DNA from 3 places in the Streptomyces sp. NPDC049541 genome. Region 3 is predicted to be linked to each of the others. Evidence: predicted binding sites of a transcription regulator. Region 3 holds the regulator's gene; each other region holds the start of a gene.
The links. Region 3 encodes HrcA, which represses chaperone genes, less so after heat shock. Its sites were predicted from a motif close to TTNGCACTCNGNNNNNCNGAGTGCNAA; they were not measured.
Positions count from the first base shown of each region.

Region 1: groL (chaperonin GroEL) is a predicted target of HrcA. The motif match lies at 3,859-3,885, and genes of this name have one in related genera.
Region 2: groES (co-chaperone GroES) is a predicted target of HrcA. The motif match lies at 3,245-3,271, and genes of this name have one in related genera.

Region 1 is NZ_JBITLY010000006.1:480,297-487,272, reverse strand. It holds gene ACIBW9_RS24760 (trehalose-6-phosphate synthase) at 1-53, opposite strand, end outside; gene ACIBW9_RS24755 (glucosyl-3-phosphoglycerate synthase) at 149-1,093, opposite strand; SAM riboswitch class I at 1,262-1,418, shown strand; gene thrC (threonine synthase) at 1,437-2,723, shown strand; gene ACIBW9_RS24745 (MoaD/ThiS family protein) at 2,800-3,075, shown strand; gene ACIBW9_RS24740 (cold-shock protein) at 3,527-3,733, shown strand; gene groL (chaperonin GroEL) at 4,049-5,671, shown strand; gene ACIBW9_RS24730 (NADH:flavin oxidoreductase) at 5,840-6,955, shown strand.
Region 2 is NZ_JBITLY010000005.1:117,493-124,468, reverse strand. It holds gene ACIBW9_RS19925 (SDR family NAD(P)-dependent oxidoreductase) at 1-151, shown strand, start outside; gene ACIBW9_RS19920 (ester cyclase) at 236-943, shown strand; gene groL (chaperonin GroEL) at 1,008-2,633, opposite strand; gene groES (co-chaperone GroES) at 2,790-3,098, opposite strand; gene ACIBW9_RS19905 (polysaccharide deacetylase family protein) at 3,438-4,370, opposite strand; gene ACIBW9_RS19900 (methyltransferase domain-containing protein) at 4,460-5,635, shown strand; gene ACIBW9_RS19895 (RNA polymerase sigma factor) at 5,636-6,895, opposite strand; gene ACIBW9_RS19890 (YciI family protein) at 6,943-6,976, opposite strand, start outside.
Region 3 is NZ_JBITLY010000001.1:588,373-595,348, reverse strand. It holds gene dnaJ (molecular chaperone DnaJ) at 6-1,142, opposite strand; gene hrcA (heat-inducible transcriptional repressor HrcA) at 1,143-2,159, opposite strand; gene ACIBW9_RS02655 (MBL fold metallo-hydrolase) at 2,313-3,041, shown strand; gene ACIBW9_RS02650 (DUF3097 domain-containing protein) at 3,076-3,891, shown strand; gene ACIBW9_RS02645 (Uma2 family endonuclease) at 3,869-4,435, opposite strand; gene hemW (radical SAM family heme chaperone HemW) at 4,562-5,794, opposite strand; gene ACIBW9_RS02635 (SpoIIE family protein phosphatase) at 5,826-6,976, opposite strand, start outside.

The DNA.
Region 1 (6,976 bases), on a different contig from region 3:
GCGACCAGCACCTGATGACCTGCGTGATGACCTGCGCCGTGCGTGGAAGCCATACGCCTCAACCTAGCCCGGCCCGTAAACGCTCAAACGTACGCATGCGCTCTGCGGGTGGACCGTATACACCGCGTCCACCCCGAAACGCGCCGCCTCAGGCGACCTTGCGCGACGCGTACTCCGCGATCTCCACCATCGGTGGCCGCTCCTCCGTGTCCACGGAGTAGGTGCGCGGCTCGAAGCCGTCCTCGCCCCGTTCGAACTGGGTGAGGGAGGGACGGATGAGATGGCCGCGGGCCAGCCGCAGCTGTGCCGTGCGGTAGATCGCGGCGGACATCCGGCCCAGCGCCTGCCCGTCCTGGTGGCGGTGCTTGCGCACCCCGACGTCCACCTGGGCGAGCGCGTCGAGGCCCACCAGGTGCAGGGCGTCGACCAGCATGCCCAGCTCGACGCCGTACCCGACGGGGAACGGCAGCTGTTCCAGCAGGCTGCGGCGGGCCGCGTACTCGCCGCCGAGCGGCTGCACGAAGCCCGCCAGCTGCGGCCAGTGCATGTTCAGCAGGGGGCGCGCCATCAGCTCGGTGACCCGGCCTCCCTGGCCCTGCGCGCCGGCCAGCGGACGGTCGTACATGCCCTTGACCAGGTCGACCCCCGGCTCGGTGAGCAGCGGGCCGACGATCCCGGAGACGAAGTCGGAGGAGAACTCCTTCAGGTCGGCGTCGATGAAGCAGACGATGTCCCCGCTCGTGACCAGGAGCGAGCGCCACAGCACCTCGCCCTTTCCGGGAACGGTCGGGATGCGGGGCAGGATGTCGTCACGGTGGACGACCCTGGCCCCGGCCGCCGCGGCGACCTCGGACGTGCGGTCGGTGGACCCCGAGTCGACGACGACGATCTCGTCGACGAGCGGAACCTGCTGCATCAGGTCGTGACGGATGATCGCGACGATGTCGCCGACCGTCTCCTCCTCGTTGAGCGCGGGCAGCACGACGCTGACCGACTGCCCGGTGCGCTGCTTGGCGGCGAGGATCTGGTGGAGAGGGCGATCGGTCAGGGACCAGGAGCGGGTGCTCAGCCAGCGCTCGACTTCTTCCAGCACGTAGGCGGCTCCTCTGCGTTCTCTCGGCGAGCGCGGGATCTGTGATCCATCTCGCGGTTCGGACGACTATCTCAACTGTCCTGGCCTTCGGTTACAGTCTTGAACAACGCTGGTGACCATCGCATGTCGGGGGTCGTCCCGCGTTGAACTAGTTGAACAACCGAATACCGCTCATCCAGAGGGGCAGAGGGACACGGCCCGATGAAGCCCCGGCAACCCTCCAGCCGGTCTCGTACCGATCGATGCTGATCGTTCCGCGAGGCTCCCGGCTAGGGAAGGTGCCAAATCCGTCTCACGGCGAGATGCGTCGTGAGGAAGATGAGGAGAAAGGGCCTCGCCTCACATGGCTGCGCAGACTGTTGCAAGCACCACCGACTCCACGACCGTCGACCTCGGTCCCGCCGCGGCGCTCTCCTGCCGAGAGTGCGGTCACCAGGTGCCCCTCGGCCCGGTCTTCGCCTGCGAGGAGTGTTTCGGCCCGCTCGAGATCGCGTACGACTTCTCGGCCTACGAGACCGAGGAGCTCCGCAAGCAGATCGAGGCGGGTCCCGCGAACATCTGGCGTTATGCGCCGCTGCTGCCCGTCCCGGCGGACGTGGCGGACAAGCCCAACATCAACCCCGGTTGGACCAAGCTCGTCAAGGCCGACAACCTCGCCCGCGAGCTGGGCGTGACCGGCGGCCTGTACGTCAAGGACGACTCCGGCAACCCGACGCACTCCTTCAAGGACCGGGTCGTCGCCCAGGCCATCGAGGCCGCCCGCGCCTTCGACTTCACCACCCTGTCCTGCTCGTCGACCGGCAACCTGGCCGGTGCGGTGGGTGCCGCGGCCGCCCGTGCCGGCTTCCGTTCCTGTGTGTTCATCCCGCACGACCTGGAGCAGGGCAAGGTCGTCATGGCCGCGGTCTACGGCGGCGAGCTCGTCGGCATCGACGGCAACTACGACGACGTGAACCGTTTCTGCTCCGAGCTGATCGGCGACCCGGCCGGCGAGGGCTGGGGCTTCGTCAACGTCAACCTGCGGCCGTACTACGCGGAGGGGTCCAAGACCCTGGCGTACGAGATCTGCGAGCAGCTCGGCTGGCGGCTGCCGGACCAGCTGGTCGTGCCGATCGCCTCCGGCTCTCAGCTCACGAAGATCGACAAGGGGCTGCAGGAGCTGATCAAGCTCGGGCTCGTCGAGGACAAGCCGTACAAGATCTTCGGGGCGCAGGCCGAGGGGTGCAGCCCTGTCTCCGTCGCGTACAAGGCGGGGCACGACGTCGTACGGCCGCAGAAGCCGAACACGATCGCCAAGTCGCTGGCCATCGGCAATCCGGCGGATGGTCCTTATGTCCTCGACATTGCCCGGCGTACCGGCGGGGCGGTGGAGGACGTGAACGACGAGCAGATCGTGGACGCGATCCGGCTGCTCGCCCGGACCGAGGGGATCTTTGCGGAGACCGCCGGTGGGGTGACCGTGGGTGTGACCCGCAAGTTGATCGAGAACGGTGTTCTCGACCCCGCTCTCACGACTGTCGTGCTGAACACGGGCGATGGCCTCAAGACCCTCGACGCGGTGGCCGGTACGGGGCTCACTGCGACGATTCGCCCGAGCCTTGAGTCGTTCCGTGAGGCGGGGCTCGCGTAGTTGCGCCCCGCGGCGGAGCCGCACATGGACACAGCCCCGCGCCCCTCAAAAGCCACACCCTGACCGGAGGTTCATCGTGAGCGTCAACGTTCGTATCCCTACCATCCTGCGCACCTACACCGGCGGGCAGGCCGAGGTGACTGCCGAAGGCGGCACCCTCGGCGAGGTCATCGCCGATCTCGAGAAGAACCACACCGGGATCGCCGCTCGCGTTCTCGACGACCAGGGGAAGCTGCGCCGCTTCGTCAACGTGTACGTGAACGACGACGACGTGCGGTTCGAGCAGGGGCTGGAGACGGCGACTCCGGACGGGGCGGGCGTCTCGATCATCCCGGCCGTGGCCGGAGGCTGACCGAAACAGGTCGGACGACCGATTATTACCGTCGGTAACGTTGATTACCGAGAGTTCATCGAATTGCCCCCTCCGTGAGAGAAGCGGAGGGGGCAATTCTGCATGGTTGAGCGCGGTACAGTTGGGGAACCTGCTCGACTCCGCTTGCCGCATGCATATGAGTTCTCACTTCTCGGGCAGCGAGAAGTAGCCAAAGTGTGCAGGTTTTTTGCGTCTTATGCTCCATTTATGGGGCCCGACTTGCCCTGAATTCGGGCGAATTCTCCCTAAAGTCCGGACCGCTCGTGCCCGGAATTCTCGTCCGATTGACCTGTTGCAGACGGCAGTTGGACAGATACATTCAGCCGCGGTCGACGCGTTCCGGCGCACGCCCCCAACCGTGGGGGGTGAGGTCTGACCCGGATCCGCGAAGTGTGGATCCGTGCAAGGGCCAGTAATAGGGGAGTTAGGCATGGCTCAGGGCACCGTCAAGTGGTTCAACGCGGAGAAGGGGTACGGCTTCATCGCGGTCGACGGTGGTGCGGATGTTTTCGTCCACTACAGTGCGATTCAGATGGACGGCTACCGCACCCTGGAAGAGGGTCAGCGGGTCGATTTCGAGATCTCGCAGGGCCAGAAGGGGCCGCAGGCGGACATGGTCCGTCTGGCGACCAGCTGAAGCACGCGCCGGGTTAACTGCAGCGACGTTCTTCTGTTCTTGATCGAAGGGTCCGCACCTGAGGGAGCGGGCCCTTCGGCATGTCCGGGGGCGGCCGCGGAGGAGGGGCCACCTCGCGAGAGCCGCTTGCACTCGCATGGGTCGAGTGCTAATCATTGGCGTTAGCACTCTGAAGGTGAGAGTGACAAAGATGGACCGGGTCGGTGAGGCCCGCAGGCCAGGTGGGGCAAGGAACCACGAGGCATGCGTGCCGTCCGTCGCGGGCGCGGGCGCGGTCCGAAGGAATCACCCCCAGTCCTGGAGGGACCACTTCACATGGCCAAGATCATCGCGTTCGACGAGGAGGCGCGGCGCGGCCTCGAGCGCGGCATGAACCAGCTCGCGGACGCCGTGAAGGTGACGCTCGGCCCCAAGGGCCGCAACGTCGTCCTCGAGAAGAAGTGGGGCGCCCCCACGATCACCAACGATGGTGTCTCCATCGCCAAGGAGATCGAACTCGAGGACCCGTACGAGAAGATCGGCGCCGAGCTGGTCAAGGAAGTCGCCAAGAAGACGGACGACGTCGCCGGTGACGGTACGACCACCGCGACCGTTCTCGCCCAGGCCCTGGTCAAGGAGGGCCTGCGCAACGTAGCCGCCGGCGCCAACCCGATGGCCCTCAAGCGCGGTATCGAGAAGGCCGTCGAGGCCGTCTCCGGTGCCCTGCTCGAGCAGGCCAAGGATGTCGAGACCAAGGAGCAGATCGCTTCCACGGCCTCCATCTCCGCCGCCGACACCCAGATCGGCGAGCTCATCGCCGAGGCCATGGACAAGGTCGGCAAGGAAGGCGTCATCACCGTCGAGGAGTCCCAGACCTTCGGTCTGGAGCTGGAGCTCACCGAGGGTATGCGCTTCGACAAGGGCTACATCTCGGCGTACTTCGCCACCGACATGGAGCGGATGGAGGCGTCGCTCGACGACCCGTACATCCTGATCGCCAACTCCAAGATCGGTTCCGTCAAGGACCTGCTCCCGCTCCTGGAGAAGGTCATGCAGTCGGGCAAGCCGCTGCTGATCATCGCCGAGGACGTCGAGGGCGAGGCCCTGTCGACCCTGGTCGTCAACAAGATCCGCGGCACCTTCAAGTCCGTCGCGGTCAAGGCCCCCGGCTTCGGCGACCGCCGCAAGGCGATGCTGAACGACATCGCCATCCTCACCGGTGGCGAGGTCATCTCCGAGGAGGTCGGTCTCAAGCTGGAGAACACCTCCCTCGACCTGCTGGGCCGCGCCCGCAAGGTGGTCATCACCAAGGACGAGACCACCATCGTCGACGGCGCCGGCTCCACGGAGCAGGTGCAGGGCCGGGTCAACCAGATCCGCGCCGAGATCGAGAACAGCGACTCGGACTACGACCGCGAGAAGCTGCAGGAGCGCCTGGCGAAGCTCGCCGGCGGTGTCGCGGTCATCAAGGCCGGTGCCGCCACCGAGGTGGAGCTCAAGGAGCGCAAGCACCGCATCGAGGACGCCGTCCGCAACGCGAAGGCCGCCGTCGAGGAGGGCATCGTCGCCGGTGGTGGCGTCGCGCTCATCCAGGCGTCCTCCGTCTTCGAGAAGCTGGACCTGCAGGGTGACGAGGCGACCGGCGCCAACGCCGTGCGCATCGCGCTCGAGGCCCCGCTGAAGCAGATCGCCGTCAACGCCGGCCTCGAGGGCGGCGTCGTGGTGGAGAAGGTCCGCAACCTCACCCCGGGTCACGGCCTCAACGCCGCGACCGGCGAGTACGTCGACCTGGTCAAGGAAGGCATCATCGACCCGGCGAAGGTCACGCGCTCTGCCCTGCAGAACGCCGCCTCCATCGCCGCGCTCTTCCTCACCACCGAGGCCGTCATCGCCGACAAGCCGGAGAAGGCCGCCGCGCCTGCCGGTGGCGGTATGCCGGGCGGTGACATGGACTTCTGATCGGCCTCCGGCTGATTCGGGTTCCAACCGAGGGCGGCACTCCCTGGAAACAGGGGGTGCCGCCCTCGGGCGTGTTCGAGGTCATAGGAGAGTTGCTTAAGCGGGTGCAACAATGCGTGTGCACATACCAGACGGTTGACGCAGCCACCGCACGAGGAGCCCACCCACGTGACCACCGCCCCCTCCCGCGCCGCCGAGGTCCTCTCCCGGCCCACCGCGATCAACGGACTGACCGTCCCCAACCGCATCGTCATGGCCCCCATGACACGCATGTTCTCCCCGGGCGGCATACCCGGCGAGGACGTGGTGTCGTACTACGCCCGCCGGGCCGCCGCCGGTGTCGGACTGATCGTCACCGAGGGCACGTACGTCGGCCACGAGTCGGCCGGCAACAGCGACCGCGTACCGCGCTTCCACGGCGAGGAGCAGCTCGCGGGCTGGCAGAAGGTCGCCGAGGCGGTGCATGCGGCGGGCGGCACGATCGTTCCGCAGCTGTGGCACATCGGCACGGTCCGCAACCAGGGCGACGGCCCCTACCCGGACGCCCCCTCGCACGGCCCCTCCGGTCTGCGCGTCACCGGCGTCGAGGACGCCACCCCCATGACGCAGGCCGACATCGACGCCGTCATCGGCGCGTTCGTCGAGTCCGCGGTCGCCGCCGAGCGCATCGGCTTCGACGGCGTCGAACTGCACGGCGCGCACGGCTACCTCCTCGACCAGTTCCTGTGGGCCGGCACCAACCGGCGTACGGACGCGTACGGCGGCGACCCCGTGGCCCGTACGAAGTTCGCGGCGGAGATCGTGGCGGCCGTACGGGAGGCCGTCTCGCCGGAGTTCCCGGTCATCTTCCGGTACTCGCAGTGGAAGCAGGAGGCGTACGACGCCCGGCTCGCCGAGACGCCGGAGGAACTGGAGGCCATCCTCGCGCCGCTGGCCGCCGCCGGTGTGGACGCGTTCCACGCCTCCACGCGGCGGTACTGGCTGCCGGAGTTCGACGGCTCCGACCTCAACCTCGCGGGCTGGACGAAGAAGCTGACCGGGCGGCCGACCATCACCGTCGGGTCGGTCGGGCTCGACGGGGACTTCATCCGCGGGTTCGCCGGGGAGGGGTCGCCGGTCCGGGGCATCGATGACCTGCTGGACCGGCTGGAGCGCGAGGAGTATGACTTCGTCGCCGTCGGACGGGCGCTGCTGCAGGATCCCGAGTGGGCGGCGAAGGTGCTGGCCGGGCGGAGTGATGAGCTTCAGCCGTACTCGGCGAGTGCGTTGAAGACGCTGAGCTGAGCAGCTGAGCTGTGCGGTGCG
Region 2 (6,976 bases), on a different contig from region 3:
GGCGGCGGCGCTGTCGGACCTGGCGCGCGGGAAGACGTTGTCCGTCCCGGACGCCCGGTACAAGGCGCTGATGGGGATCGTGAAGGTGACGCCCCGGGGCCTGCTGGGCGGGATCACCTCACGGACCGGCCGGAAGTACGGGCCGCAGTAGCCTCCCGGCGCTCGGGGGGCGCCGTGGGGCCCCGGTGGGAGAATGGTGCTGTTCAACCGGACCTTGGGGACCGGAGGCGAGACCATGACCTTCGTTCAGATCATCGACTGCAAGACCAGCCGGTTCGACGACATCAACCGGCTGATGGACACCTGGGTCGAACAGACCAGGGGGAAGCGGACGGCGACGCACGCGGTGGTCGGCAAGGACCACTCCGACGCGTCCCACTTCATCGAGATCGTGGAGTTCCCCTCGTACGAGGAGGCGATGCGGAACTCCAACCTGCCCGAGACCGACAAGATCTTCCGCGAGATGGTGGCTCTCTGCGACGAGATGCCGACCTTCACCGACCTGGACGTCGTGCGCGACGAGCAGTTGTACGCGGCGAACGTGCGGCGGTTCTTCGAGACCATCGCCGTCAGGGGCGAGCTGCCGCCGCTCGACGATCTCATCGCCGAGAACTACCACGACCACGATCCCGCCAACGAGCAGGACACCATGGGCATGGACGCCATGCGGCGTGAGATCGGCATGTGGCGCAGCGGGTTCGACTTCACCTTCGGCATCGACGACCAGATCTCGCAGGGTGACCGGGTGAGCACCCGGTGGACCTGGCGCGGTACCCAGACCGGTGAGTTCATGGGGCTCCCGTCCACCGGGAAGAACGTCGTCATGACGGGCACGACCATCTTCCGGTGCAATGAGGAAGGGAAGATCGTCGAAGGCTGGTGGGAGTACGACCGGCTGGGGCTGATGGCGCAACTGGGCGCGCTGGAGGGGCTGGAGAAGTAGGCGGACGGCGAAAGGCCCGGCACCCCCAGGGGTGCCGGGCCCTCGTGGCGACTGCTGACCGAGGTCAGTGGGCGTGGCCGTGGCCGTGGCCCGCGGCGGCCGGCTCTTCCTCTTCCTTCTTCTCGACGACCAGGGTCTCGGTCGTCAGCAGCAGGGAGGCGATGGAGGCCGCGTTCTCCAGGGCGGAGCGGGTGACCTTGACCGGGTCGATGACGCCGGCCTTGACCAGGTCGCCGTACTCGCCGGTGGCGGCGTTGAAGCCCTGGCCCTTGTCGAGCTCGGCGACCTTGGAGGTGATGACGTAGCCCTCCAGGCCCGCGTTCTCGGCGATCCAGCGCAGCGGCTCGACGACCGCGCGGCGGACGACGGCGACACCGGTGGCCTCGTCGCCGGTCTTGCCCAGGCCGCCCTCGAGCACCTTGGCGGCGTGCACCAGCGCGGAGCCACCACCGGAGACGATGCCCTCCTCGACCGCGGCGCGGGTCGCGGAGATGGCGTCCTCCAGACGGTGCTTCTTCTCCTTCAGCTCCACCTCGGTGGCGGCGCCGACCTTGATCACGCACACGCCGCCGGCCAGCTTCGCGAGGCGCTCCTGGAGCTTCTCGCGGTCCCAGTCGGAGTCCGTGTTCTCGATCTCGGCCTTGATCTGGGCCACGCGGCCGACGACGTCCTCGGAGTTGCCGGCACCGTCGACGAGGGTGGTGTCGTCCTTGGTGACCGTGACGCGGCGGGCGGAGCCGAGCACGTCCAGGCCGACCTGGTCGAGCTTGAGGCCGACCTCCTCGGAGATGACGGTGGCGCCGGTGAGGATCGCCATGTCCTGCAGCATCGCCTTGCGGCGGTCGCCGAAGCCCGGGGCCTTCACCGCGACGGCGTTGAAGGTGCCACGGATCTTGTTGACGACCAGGGTGGACAGGGCCTCGCCCTCAACGTCCTCGGCGATGATCAGCAGCGGCTTGGAGGAGTTGGTCTGGATGACCTTCTCCAGCAGCGGCAGCAGGTCGGCGATGGAGGAGATCTTGCCCTGGTTGATGAGGATGTAGGGGTCCTCCAGGACGGCCTCCATGCGCTCCTGGTCCGTCACGAAGTACGGCGACAGGTAGCCCTTGTCGAAGGCCATGCCCTCGGTGAAGTCCAGCTCCAGACCGAAGGTGTTCGACTCCTCGACGGTGATGACACCGTCCTTGCCGACCTTGTCCATCGCCTCGGCGATGAGCTCGCCGACCTGCTGGTCCTGCGCGGAGAGCGCGGCCACGGCGGCGATGTCGGACTTCTCGTCGATCGGGCGGGCGGTGGCGAGGAGGTCCTCGGAGACGGCCGCCACGGCCGCGTCGATGCCCTTCTTCAGCAGCGCCGGGGAGGCACCGGCGGCGACGTTCTTCAGGCCCTCGCGCACCAGCGCCTGGGCGAGCACGGTGGCGGTGGTGGTGCCGTCACCCGCGATGTCGTTGGTCTTGGTCGCCACCTCCTTCACCAGCTGCGCGCCGAGGTTCTCGTACGGGTCCTCGACCTCGACCTCACGGGCGATGGTGACGCCGTCGTTGGTGATGGTGGGCGCACCGAACTTCTTGTCGATGACGACGTTGCGGCCCTTGGGGCCGATGGTCACCTTGACCGTGTCGGCCAGCTTGTTGACGCCGCGCTCGAGGGCGCGACGGGCGTCCTCGTCGAACTTCAGGATCTTCGCCATGGGAGCGGTTCAGCCCTCTCGGAAAACGTGGGTGAAACGAACCGCGCCCCGGACGCCCGGCTTCATAAGGTCGCGGGAACCCGGGGCGCAGCTCACAAGCAAAATGCTTCGGTGAAGAAGCAGGTGCAGGATTTCTGGGGGTGACCCCAGATCCCCTTACTTCTCGATGATCGCGAGCACGTCGCGAGCCGAGAGAACGAGGTACTCCTCGCCGTTGTACTTCACCTCGGTGCCGCCGTACTTGCTGTACAGCACGATGTCGCCGGTCTTGACGTCGAGCGGCAGGCGCTCGCCGTTCTCGAAGCGGCCCGGGCCCACGGCGAGGACGACGCCCTCCTGGGGCTTCTCCTTCGCGGTGTCCGGGATGACCAGGCCAGAGGCCGTGGTCTGCTCGGCGTCGAGCGGCTGGACCACGATGCGGTCCTCGAGCGGCTTGATGGCAACCTTGGAGCTGGCGGTCGTCACGATCCGACCTCCCCCTTCGGAGATCTCACGGGGTTAACTGTCTGAGGTGGCGACCAGGTGGATCCGTCGTCGCGGGTGCCGGACCTGCCCGTCGCGTGGTTGGCACTCTCCAGTGGGGAGTGCCAGAGCCGAGACTATGACCGCGATTAGCACTCGGTCAAGCGGAGTGCCAATGCCCGCGGCGCGTCGGCGGGTTTTCGGTGACCGGGGGCTCGGTGGACGTCCTGGGGGGCTGCCGCCCCCAGAACCCCCGCTTCGGCCTGAACGGCCTCGTCCTCAAACGCCGGACGGGCTGAGGCGCCGTGCCCGGTACTGATGAAGAGTCAGCGGCCGTGGACTTCAGACGTAGTCCTCCAGGCGGGCGACCGCATAGCCCTCGGCCGTGACCCGGTTCAGGAAGCGGCGCATGTCGTCGACCATCGTGCCGTCCCACTCGTCACGGCCGCGGAAGTGGGTGAGGACGATGTCGCCGGGGTGCAGGTCCCGGTCGTCCTCGCGGTACTCCCAGTGGTCGACGAAGACCTCCTCGTCCCAGATGGGCGCGTACTTGATGCCGCAGGACTTGGCGGCCATCAGGGTGTCCTGGTTGTAGTCCCCGAAGGGCGGGCGGAAGAGGGTCGGGGCCTTGCCGAACCGCCTCTTCATGATCTTCTGCATCCCGCAGATCTCGTGCTTCTGCTCCCGGTACGACAGGCCCGGGAGGTAGGGGTGGGTGAGTGTGTGGTTGTTGAGGGTCACCCCCTCGGACTGCATCCGGCGGAAGTAGGCGTAGTCGTCCTCGATCAGGAAGTTGCTGAGGAAGGCGGAGTAGGGGATCTTCAGGTCGCTCATCATCCGCAGGAACGCCGGGTCCTTCTCGGCGCCGTCGTCGATGGTCAGGAACACGACCTTCTGTTTGGTCGGGACGGTCGTGAAGACGGGCGGGAGGTTCAGCTCCTCCTGGTCGTCCACCTCGAAGCCCTTGCGCGCCCTGATCTTCGGCTTCTTCGCGGGCGGCGGCGGCGCCGTCAGCGGGACTCTCTTCAGGCCCCAGTGGCGCGCCGCGGCGGCGCGCGCGACGTACGCGGAGCGCAGCTTCACGGCGTACGAGTCGAGGGCACGGGCCGGGGGCGCGTGCAGGGGCGCCTCCTGGCCGGGGGCCGGGTGCACCGGCGGGCCGCCGAACTGGGCACAGCCCGAGGCGATGGCCGCGACGGCGAGCACGGCGATCCCACCGCGGAGCCATGTCACCCCATAGGCACGATTTTTATCGTTTTGTACTACTGCTCGCATGGTGCCGGATCATCGCAGGCCACCGTCCGGATCCCGGCCCGCCACGCGGCCGGAGGCGCACCGTCCACCGACTGGCCCACAATGGGCCGGTGAACGACCTCGCCGACCTGCTCACCCCCGAAGGCCGCGCCCTCCTCGACGAGGTGCGCGGCACGGCCCCCGCCGACGAGCTCGCCGTCGCCACCCGGCTGCGCCGCGACCACCCCGCCGGGCTGGTGTCGGCGGCACTCGGGCAGGCGCGGCTGCGGCAGCGGGCGGCGGCCAAGTTCGGCGCCGAGGACGCGGAGCGGATGTTCTTCACGCCGAACGGGGTGGAGCAGTCGACGCGGGCGAGCGTCGCCACGTACCGGGCGGAGTGCTTCCGGGCGGCGGGCGTGCGGTCCGTGGCCGACCTGTGCTGCGGGATCGGCGGGGACGCCGTCGCGTTCGCCCGGGCCGGGATCAAGGTCCTCGCCGTGGACCGGGATCCGGCGACGGTGGCCGTGGCGCGCGCGAACGCCGACGCGCTCGGGCTGGCCGGACTGATCGAGGTGCGCGAGGCGGACGTCACCGAGGTGGACACGGCCGGCTACGACGCCGTGTTCGTCGACCCGGCCCGGCGCGGCGGGCGCGGCCGCATCTTCGACCCGGAGGCCTACTCCCCGCCCCTGTCGTGGGCCGTCGAGGCCGCCCGCAAGGCGCCGCGCGCCGCGCTGAAGATTGCGCCGGGCATTCCTCACGAGGCGATTCCCACGGACGCGGAGGCCGAGTGGATCTCGGACGGGGGTGACGTCAAGGAGGCCGTGCTCTGGTTCGGCCCTCACACGACACCGGGCGCGCGGCGGGCAATGCTGCTGCCCTCCGGAGCCGCTGTGTGGGCTTCACCCGCCGCGACACTGCCCGACCCCCAAGTCCGGCCCGTCGGGCGGTACTTGTACGAGCCGGACGGCGCCGTCATCCGCGCCCATCTGGTCGCCGAGGTGGCCGAGCAGCTGGACGGCGGGCTGGTCGACGCGACCATCGCGTACATCACCGCCGACGAGTTGCGGCCGACGCCGTATGCGGCCTCGTACGAGATCACCGATCAACTCCCCTTCAACGTCAAGAAGTTGAAGGCGCTGCTGCGGGAGCGGGAGGTCGGGACGCTGACCGTGAAGAAGCGGGGGTCGGCCGTCGAGCCGGAGGAGCTGCGGAAGAAAGTGAAGCCGCAGGGGCCGAACGCAGCCACCGTGTTCCTGACCCGTGTGGCGGGGGCGCCGACCATGCTCGTCGGGCACCCCGCCTGATCAGGACGGCTCGGCCGCACGGCGCAGCAGCAGCTCCCGCTCCCGTTCGTTCCTCGCAAGCCCCGCCGCCCGCTCGAACTCCTCGCGCGCCTCGGCCGTGCGCCCCAGCCGTGCCAGCAGGTCGCCACGCACGCTGGGCAGCAGGTGGTAGTCGCGCAGGGTGGGTTCGGCGGCCAGGGCGTCGACGAGCGCCAGGCCCTGCGCCGGGCCCTGAGCCATGGAGACGGCGACCGCGCGGTTGAGTTCGACGACCGGGGACGGGGCGCGGGCGGCGAGCAGGCCGTACAGCGTCGCGATGCTCTTCCAGTCGGTCTCCTCGTAGGTGTACGCGTGCGCGTGGCAGGCGGCGATGGCGGCCTGTAGGGCGTACGGGCCGGGGGCCCCCGTGGCGGTGGCGTCCGCGCGGTGGAGGGCCGTGATGCCGCGGGCGATGAGCATGCGGTTCCAGCGGCGGCGGTTCTGGTCCCTGAGGAGGACGGGTTCGCCGTTCGGGCCGGTGCGGGCGGCCGCGCGGGACGCCTGGAACTCCAGGAGGGAGGTCAGGGCGTGCACCTCGGGCTCCTTGGGCATCAGGCCGGACAGCACGCGCGCCAGGCGCAGCGCGTCCTCGCAGAGCGCGGGACGCAGCCAGTCGTCGCCGGCCGTGGCGGCGTAACCTTCGTTGAAGATCAGGTAGATGACGTCCAGGACGGAGCCGAGCCGGGCCTCGCGTTCGGGGCCGTAGGGCACCTCGAAGGCGATGTTCCTGGTGGCGAGGGTCTTCTTGGCGCGGACGATGCGCTGGGCGACCGTGGGCTCCGGGGTGAGGAACGCGCGGGCGATCTCGGCCGTCGTCAGACCGCCGAGGAGGCGCAGGGTGAGGGCGATGCGGGCCTCGGCGGACAGGACCGGGTGGCAGGCGGTGAAGACCAGGCGGAGCAGGTCGTCGTCGATGTCGTCGGGGTCGGCGGGCTCCTCGGGCGGGGCGGTGGTGTCGAGGGTGCGGCCGATCTCCTGCAGCTTGCGGGCGTAGTTCTCGCGGCGCCGGATCAGGTCCACGGCGCGGTGGCGGGCGGTGGCCATGAGCCAGGCGCCCGGGTTGTCGGGCACGCCGTCGCGCGGCCACTGCTCCAGGGCGGCCACCAGGGCGTCCTGGGCGAGCTCCTCGGCGATGCCGACGTCGCGGACGAGACGGGCGACGGCGGCGATGATGCGCGGGGATTCGAGGCGGAAGACGGTCTCGATGGCGTGGCGGGGGTCGGCGGGGGACTGTGGGCTCACAGCCCCCCATTCGACACCCGCCCCGGCGTCAGGCCAAGGAAGAGCCCTCAGCCCTCCGCGATCTCCCGGACCTCGCAGGTC
Region 3 (6,976 bases):
CCACCTCAGCGCCCGTTGAACGCATCCTTCAACCGCGAGAACAACCCCTGCTGCCCCGGCTGGAACTGCCCCTGCGGCCGCTCCTCACCGCGCAGCTTGGCCAGCTCCCGCAGCAGACGCTCCTGCTCCGGGTCCAGCTTCGTCGGGGTCTGCACCTCGACATGGACGATCAGGTCACCCCGCCCGCCACCGCGCAGATGCGTGACGCCCCGCCCGTGCAGCGGGATCGACTGCCCGGACTGGGTGCCGGGCCGGATGTCGACCTCCTCCATGCCGTCCAGCGTCTCCAGCGGCACCTTGGTGCCGAGGGACGCGGCCGTCATCGGGATGGTGACCGTGCAGTGCAGGTCGTCGCCGCGCCGCTGGAAGGTCGGGTGCGGCAGCTCGTGGATCTCGACGTACAGGTCACCGGCGGGACCGCCGCCGGGGCCGACCTCGCCCTCGCCCGCGAGCTGGATGCGGGTGCCGTTGTCGACACCGGCCGGGATCTTGACCGTGAGGGTACGGCGGGACCGCACCCGGCCGTCGCCCGCGCACTCCGGGCACGGCGTCGGGACGACGGTGCCGAAGCCCTGGCACTGGGGACACGGCCGCGAGGTCATGACCTGGCCCAGGAAGGACCGCGTCACCTGCGACACCTCACCGCGACCGCGGCACATGTCACACGTTTGCGCGGAGGTGCCCGGCGCCGCTCCCTCACCGTTGCAGGTGGAGCAGACGATCGCCGTGTCGACCTGGATGTCCTTCGTCGTGCCGAAGGCCGCCTCGTCGAGCTCGATCTCCAGCCGGATCATCGCGTCCTGGCCGCGGCGGGTGCGCGAGCGCGGGCCGCGCTGCGACGCCGTACCGAAGAACGCGTCCATGATGTCCGAGAAGTTCCCGAAGCCACCCGCGCCGAAGCCGCCCGCGCCACCGCCGCCCGCCTGGGACAGGGGGTCGCCGCCGAGGTCGTAGACCTGCTTCTTCTGCGGGTCGGAGAGCACCTCGTAAGCGGCGTTGATCTCCTTGAACCGCTCCTGGGTCTTCGGGTCCGGGTTGACGTCCGGGTGCAGCTCGCGCGCGAGCCGCCGGAAGGCCTTCTTGATCTCTTCCTGCGACGCGTCGCGACGCACGCCGAGAACGGCGTAGTAGTCCGTGGCCACTTACGACTCCGCCAGGATCTGTCCGACGTACCGTGCCACTGCGCGTACCGCTCCCATCGTTCCCGGGTAATCCATGCGGGTCGGTCCGACCACGCCGAGCTTGGCGACTGCCTCGCCGCCCGAACCGTAACCGACCGACACCACGGAAGTGGAGTTGAGTCCCTCATAGGCGTTCTCGTGCCCGATGCGCACCGTCATGCCCGAATCCCCCGCCTCGCCAAGCAACTTGAGGAGCACGACCTGCTCCTCGAGCGCCTCCAGGACGGGGCGGATGGTGAGGGGGAAGTCATGCCCGAAACGGGTCAGATTGGCGGTGCCGCCGATCATCAGCCGTTCCTCGTTCTCCTCGACCAGTGTCTCCAGAAGTGTGGAGAGCACTGTCGAGACCGTACCCCGGTCCTCGACGTCGAAGCCTTCGGGCAGGTCTTCCACGAGCCGCGGGACGTCGGTGAAGCGGCGGCCCGCGACCTTGCTGTTGAGGCGCGCCCGCAGATCCGCGAGCGAGGCCTCCCCGAACGGCGCCGGGCAGTCGACCATGCGCTGCTCGACCCGGCCGGTGTCGGTGATCAGCACGAGCATCACACGCGCGGGCGCGAGCGAGAGCAGCTCGACGTGCCGCACGGTCGAACGGGTCAGGGACGGGTACTGCACGACGGCGACCTGCCGGGTGAGCTGCGCGAGCAGCCGGACCGTCCGGGCCACCACGTCGTCGAGGTCCACGGCGCCGTCGAGGAAGTTCTGGATCGCCCGCTTCTCGGGCCCGGACATCGGCTTGACGCCCGCGAGCTTGTCGACGAACAGGCGGTAGCCCTTGTCGGTGGGGATGCGTCCCGCGCTGGTGTGCGGCTGGGCGATGAATCCCTCGTCCTCCAGGGCCGCCATGTCGTTGCGGACCGTCGCCGGTGACACGCCGAGGTTGTGCCGCTCGGTCAGGGCCTTCGACCCGACCGGCTCCTCGGTGCCGACATAGTCCTGGACGATGGCGCGCAATACCTGAAGCCGTCGTTCACTCAGCATCCAGCGCACACCTCCAGAAGTCGTCACCCTAGGCGCTGCGCCTGGCACTCTGTCCGTCCGAGTGCCAGCCGTTACCGGCCAGTGTACGGCGGTGGGGTACACCCGGGGCAAGGTCGGCGCCCGTTGAACGGGGCGTACCGCTAGCGTCGCGGTATGACGATGACTTGGGAAGAGCTGGGGTGGGAGCGGCTCGCGGCCGGGGTCGGGCGGTGCCGTCTTCCCGACTGGGACTGCACGACGGGGCTGGTCGTCGGGGAGGGCACGGCGCTGTTGGTCGACGCCGGGTCGAGCCTTGCGGAGGGCGCACGGTTGCGTGCTGAGGCGCAGGAGCTCGCCGGTCACCGTGTGACTCATCTCGCGCTCACCCATCCCCATTTCGACCATGTCTTCGGGGCGGCGGCGTTCGCGGGCGCGGAGGTGTACGGCGCGGTGGGCATGGACACGGTGTTCGAGGCCCGGCACGCACGCGAGGAGCTGCGGGCGGACGCGGTGGGCAACGGACTGGACGCACACCTGGCCGAGGAGGCGGTCGACGCCCTGGTCGCGCCCCGGCATCACGTCTCCGGCGAGTGGACCCTCGATCTGGGTGGCGGCCGGCAGGTGCTGCTGGCGAACGTGGGCCCCGGCCACACGGCCCACGATCTGGTGGTCCTGGTCCCCGGCTCCCCGGAGGTCGTCTTCTGCGGCGACCTGGTGGAGGAGTCCGGCGAACCGCAGGCCGGCTCCGACGCCGTACCGTCGCACTGGCCGGCCGCCCTGGACCGGCTCCTCGACCTGGGCGGCGAGGACGCGCTGTATGTGCCCGGTCACGGAGCGGTGGTGGACGCGGCGTTCGTGCGGGGACAGCGGGACGAGCTGGCGGCGCGTTTCGGCGTGTCGTAGCCGCTGACCGGCCGCTTCTCCTATCGTCACTCGAATGCGCCAGTACTCCGCCGATCTGACCCCGCCGTGGAAGAAGCCGAAGCCCGTGCCCGAGGTACCGGCGGAACCGGGTCTGGTGGTCGAGGAGCCCGGCACCGGTTTCTGCGGTGCGGTGATCCGCTGCGAGGCGGGCACGGTGACCCTGGAGGACCGCTTCGGCAAGCACCGGGTGTTTCCGCTGGAGCCGCGGGGGTTCCTGCTGGAGGGGCGGGTGGTGACGCTCGTGCGTCCCTCAGGCGCGGCTCCTGTACGGCCCACTCGTACGGCATCGGGTTCGGTGGCCGTTCCTGGCGCACGCGCGCGTGTCGCTCGCGCCGGGCGGATCTACGTCGAGGGCCGTCACGACGCAGAGCTGGTCGAGAAGGTCTGGGGCGACGACCTGCGCGTCGAGGGCGTGGTGGTGGAGTACCTGGAGGGAGTGGACGACCTGCCGTCGATCGTCGACGAGTTCGCACCGGGTCCGGATGCGCGGCTGGGTGTGTTGGTCGACCACCTGGTGCCGGGCACGAAGGAGTGGCGGATCGCGGAGGCGGTGACGAGTGAGCACGCGCTGGTCGTCGGCCACCCGTACATCGACATCTGGGAGGCGGTGAAGCCGTCGTCGCTTGGGATCGAGGCGTGGCCCCGCGTCCCGCACGGGCAGGACTGGAAGACGGGCGTGTGCCGGGCGCTGGGGTGGCCGTCGGAGAACACCGGGGCGGTGTGGCAGGCGATCCTGAAGCGGGTCGGCTCCTACAAGGACCTGGAGCCGGAGCTGCTGGGGCGGGTGGAGGAGCTGATCGACTTCGTCACGGTCGGTGGTGGGGCTTGACGCCCTTGTAGGTGCCGAACTCCGCGGTATCCAGTTGGATCTCCGGCATCCGCAGCGGCACCGGGTCGCCGAACTTGGTCACCCGCTGCACCTGGTAGTCGGCTTCCTCGCCCGCGCCAGTCGGCTCGGTGAGCAGTACACAGTGCCCCATGATCGGATCGATGATCAGATAGACGGGCACGCCGCCCGCTGCATAGATCGAACGCTTGACGACGTAATCACGCTCGACGCTCGTCTTGGACACGACCTCGACGACCATGCTGATGACCTTGGACGGCATCAGCTGCCCCTCACGCGGTCCGACGCCTCGCTCTACCAGTACGAGGTCCGGCAGGGGCTCGCTGGTCTCTTGCAGAATGGCGACGGCCACCGTCTGGAGCCTCCGCCAGTCCCGGCGCGGAAACTGATCGAGAACCGCTTCGACGATGTCGATGTGCACCAGGTCTGGCGCCGCCATCATCACGATTTCCCCCCGGAGGAGCTCGGCCTTGTATCCCTCGGGAACCTCCAGGTTCTCGAAGAACTCCACGACATCGGTGGTCATCGGTCGGTCGTCCACAGCGGTCACTCCGCAGCCCTCCGGTTCCTGCCACCGTGCAACTACGGCGACAGCGTACGAACCAGGTTAGGGACCGAACCGACGTTCCGCACCGATTCACCCGCCAGGGGATCAGTCCACCAAGTCCCTGACCACCGCATCCGCCAGCAACCGCCCCCGCAGCGTGAGCACCGCCCGTCCCTCCTCGTACGGCCCGCCCTCCAGCAGCCCCTCCCCCAGCGCCCGCCGAGAAGCCGCCAGCCCCTCCTCCCGCAGCAGATCCAGCGGCACGCCCTCCCGCAGCCGCAGCTCCAGCAGGATCCGCTCCACCCGCCGGTCCTCCTCCGACAGCAGCTCCCGGCCCGCCCCCGGCGACTTCCCCGCCGCCAGCGCCGCCGCGTACGCGCCTGGGTGCTTGACGTTCCACCACCGCACCCCGCCCACGTGCGAGTGGGCCCCGGGGCCCGCGCCCCACCAGTCGGCTCCCCGCCAGTACAGCTCGTTGTGCAGGCAGCGGGCCGCCTCGGAGGTGGCCCAGTTGGAGACCTCGTACCAGTCGAAGCCCGCCGCCGACATCACCTCGTCCGCGATCAGATAGCGGTCGGCGTGGACGTCGTCGTCCGTCATCGGGACCTCGCCCCGGCGGATGCGACGCGCCAGCTGTGTGCCTTCCTCGACGATCAACGCATAGGCGCTGACGTGGTCCGGGCCCGCTCCGAGTGCCGCCTCCAGCGACGCCCGCCAGTCGTCGTCCGACTCGCCCGGGGTGCCGTAGATCAGGTCCAGGTTGACGTGCTCGAATCCGGCCGCGCGGGCCTCCGCGACGCATGCTTCGGGGCGGCCGGGCGTGTGGGTGCGGTCCAGGACCTTCAGCACATGCTGCTTCGCGCTCTGCATGCCGAAGGAGACACGGTTGAAGCCGCCGTCCCGCAGAACGGAGAGATACGCCGGGCCCACCGACTCCGGGTTCGCCTCCGTCGTGACCTCCGCGTCAGCCGCCAGACCGAACTCGTCGCGGATCGCCCCCAGCATCCGTACGAGATCACCGGCGGCCAGCAGGGTCGGCGTACCGCCGCCGACGAAAACCGTCCGGACGGGACGCGGGTCGTCGCCCAGGACCTTCCGCGCCAGGCGGATCTCGTCGATCAGGGTGTCCGCGTAGTTGTCGCGGGAGGCGAGGACGCCGCCCGTGCCGCGCAGCTCGGTGGCGGTGTAGGTGTTGAAGTCGCAGTAGCCGCAGCGGGTCGCGCAGTACGGGACGTGCAGATAGAAGCCGAGGGGGCGGTCGGGGGCCCCGGCGAGGGCGGAGGCGGGGAGTGCGCCGTCGGCGGGGACCGGTTCGCCGTCGGGGAGTGCGGAAGGCATGCCTTCCATTGTCCAGCACCGTACGAACTGCTCACTCCGCCTGCAGCACCAGCAGCGCCAGGTCGTCCTCCGGCGGGCGGCCGCCGAACTCGTGGACGAGCCTGCGGATGCGTTCCGCGATCAGCTCGGCGCTCAGCCCGGCGCAGCCGGAGAGGGCGGTCGCGAGGCCGTCGGCGTCGTCGAACATGTCGGAGCCGGAGCGGCGCTCGGTCACGCCGTCCGTGACGCACAGGAGGCTGTCGCCGGTGCGGAGCTCGAAGGTCTCGCTGGTGTACGTCTCGTCCTCGACGACGCCGAGCAGGGTCTGCGGTCGGGCGACCGTACGGACGCTGCCGTCGGGGCCGAGGAGCAGCGGCAGGGGATGCCCCGCGGAGGCCAGGGTGCAGCGGATGCCGCCGTCGAAGGGGGTCAGCTCGCCGTAGAGGAGGGAGAGGAAGCGGGTCTGCGGGCCGTCGCCGGGGGCGGGCGGCCGTACCAGGGCCCGGGCGGCGGCGTCCGCGGCCTCCGTCGCGTCGTCGAGGAGGAGGCGGTTGAGGCGGTCGAGTACGTCGGTGACGCGGTAGCCCTCGCGCGCGAGCAGACGCAGCCAGGGGCGGGCCAGGCCGATGACGACGGCGGCCTCGGGGCCCTTGCCCTGGACGTCGCCGACGGCGAAGCACCAGCGGCCGTCGCCGGCCGGGAAGAGGTCGTAGAAGTCGCCGCTGGGGCCGCCCTTGTCGCACGGTTCGTAGACGAGGGCGCTGCGTACGCCGGGGATCTCGGCGACGGCGGCGGGCAGCAGGCCGCGCTGCAGGACCTGGCTGATGGTGGCCTGGCGGGCGTACTGGCGGGCCGCGCCGATGGCGAGCGCCACCCGGCGGCTGAGGTCCTCGACAAGCCCGGTGACCTCGTCTGGGAAGCGCAGCAGCCCGGAGCGTCCGATCACGAGCGTGCCGAGCGGCCGGCCGCCCGCGATGAGACGGTAGGCGAGCGCCGCGCCGTGCTCGTCGCGCACGTCGAACGCCTCGCCCGGCCAGGGGTACACCACCGGCCCGGACCTGCCCCACTCGCGGTTTCTCCCCCACTCCCGGCCTTCGTCGAGCGGTGCCCCCACGACCGGGGCGGCGCCCGTGGCCTCGGGCGGATGCGGCGGGTCCTTCTCCAGGGCGCGGCGCAGTTCCTCGATGCGGTTCTCGCTGCAAT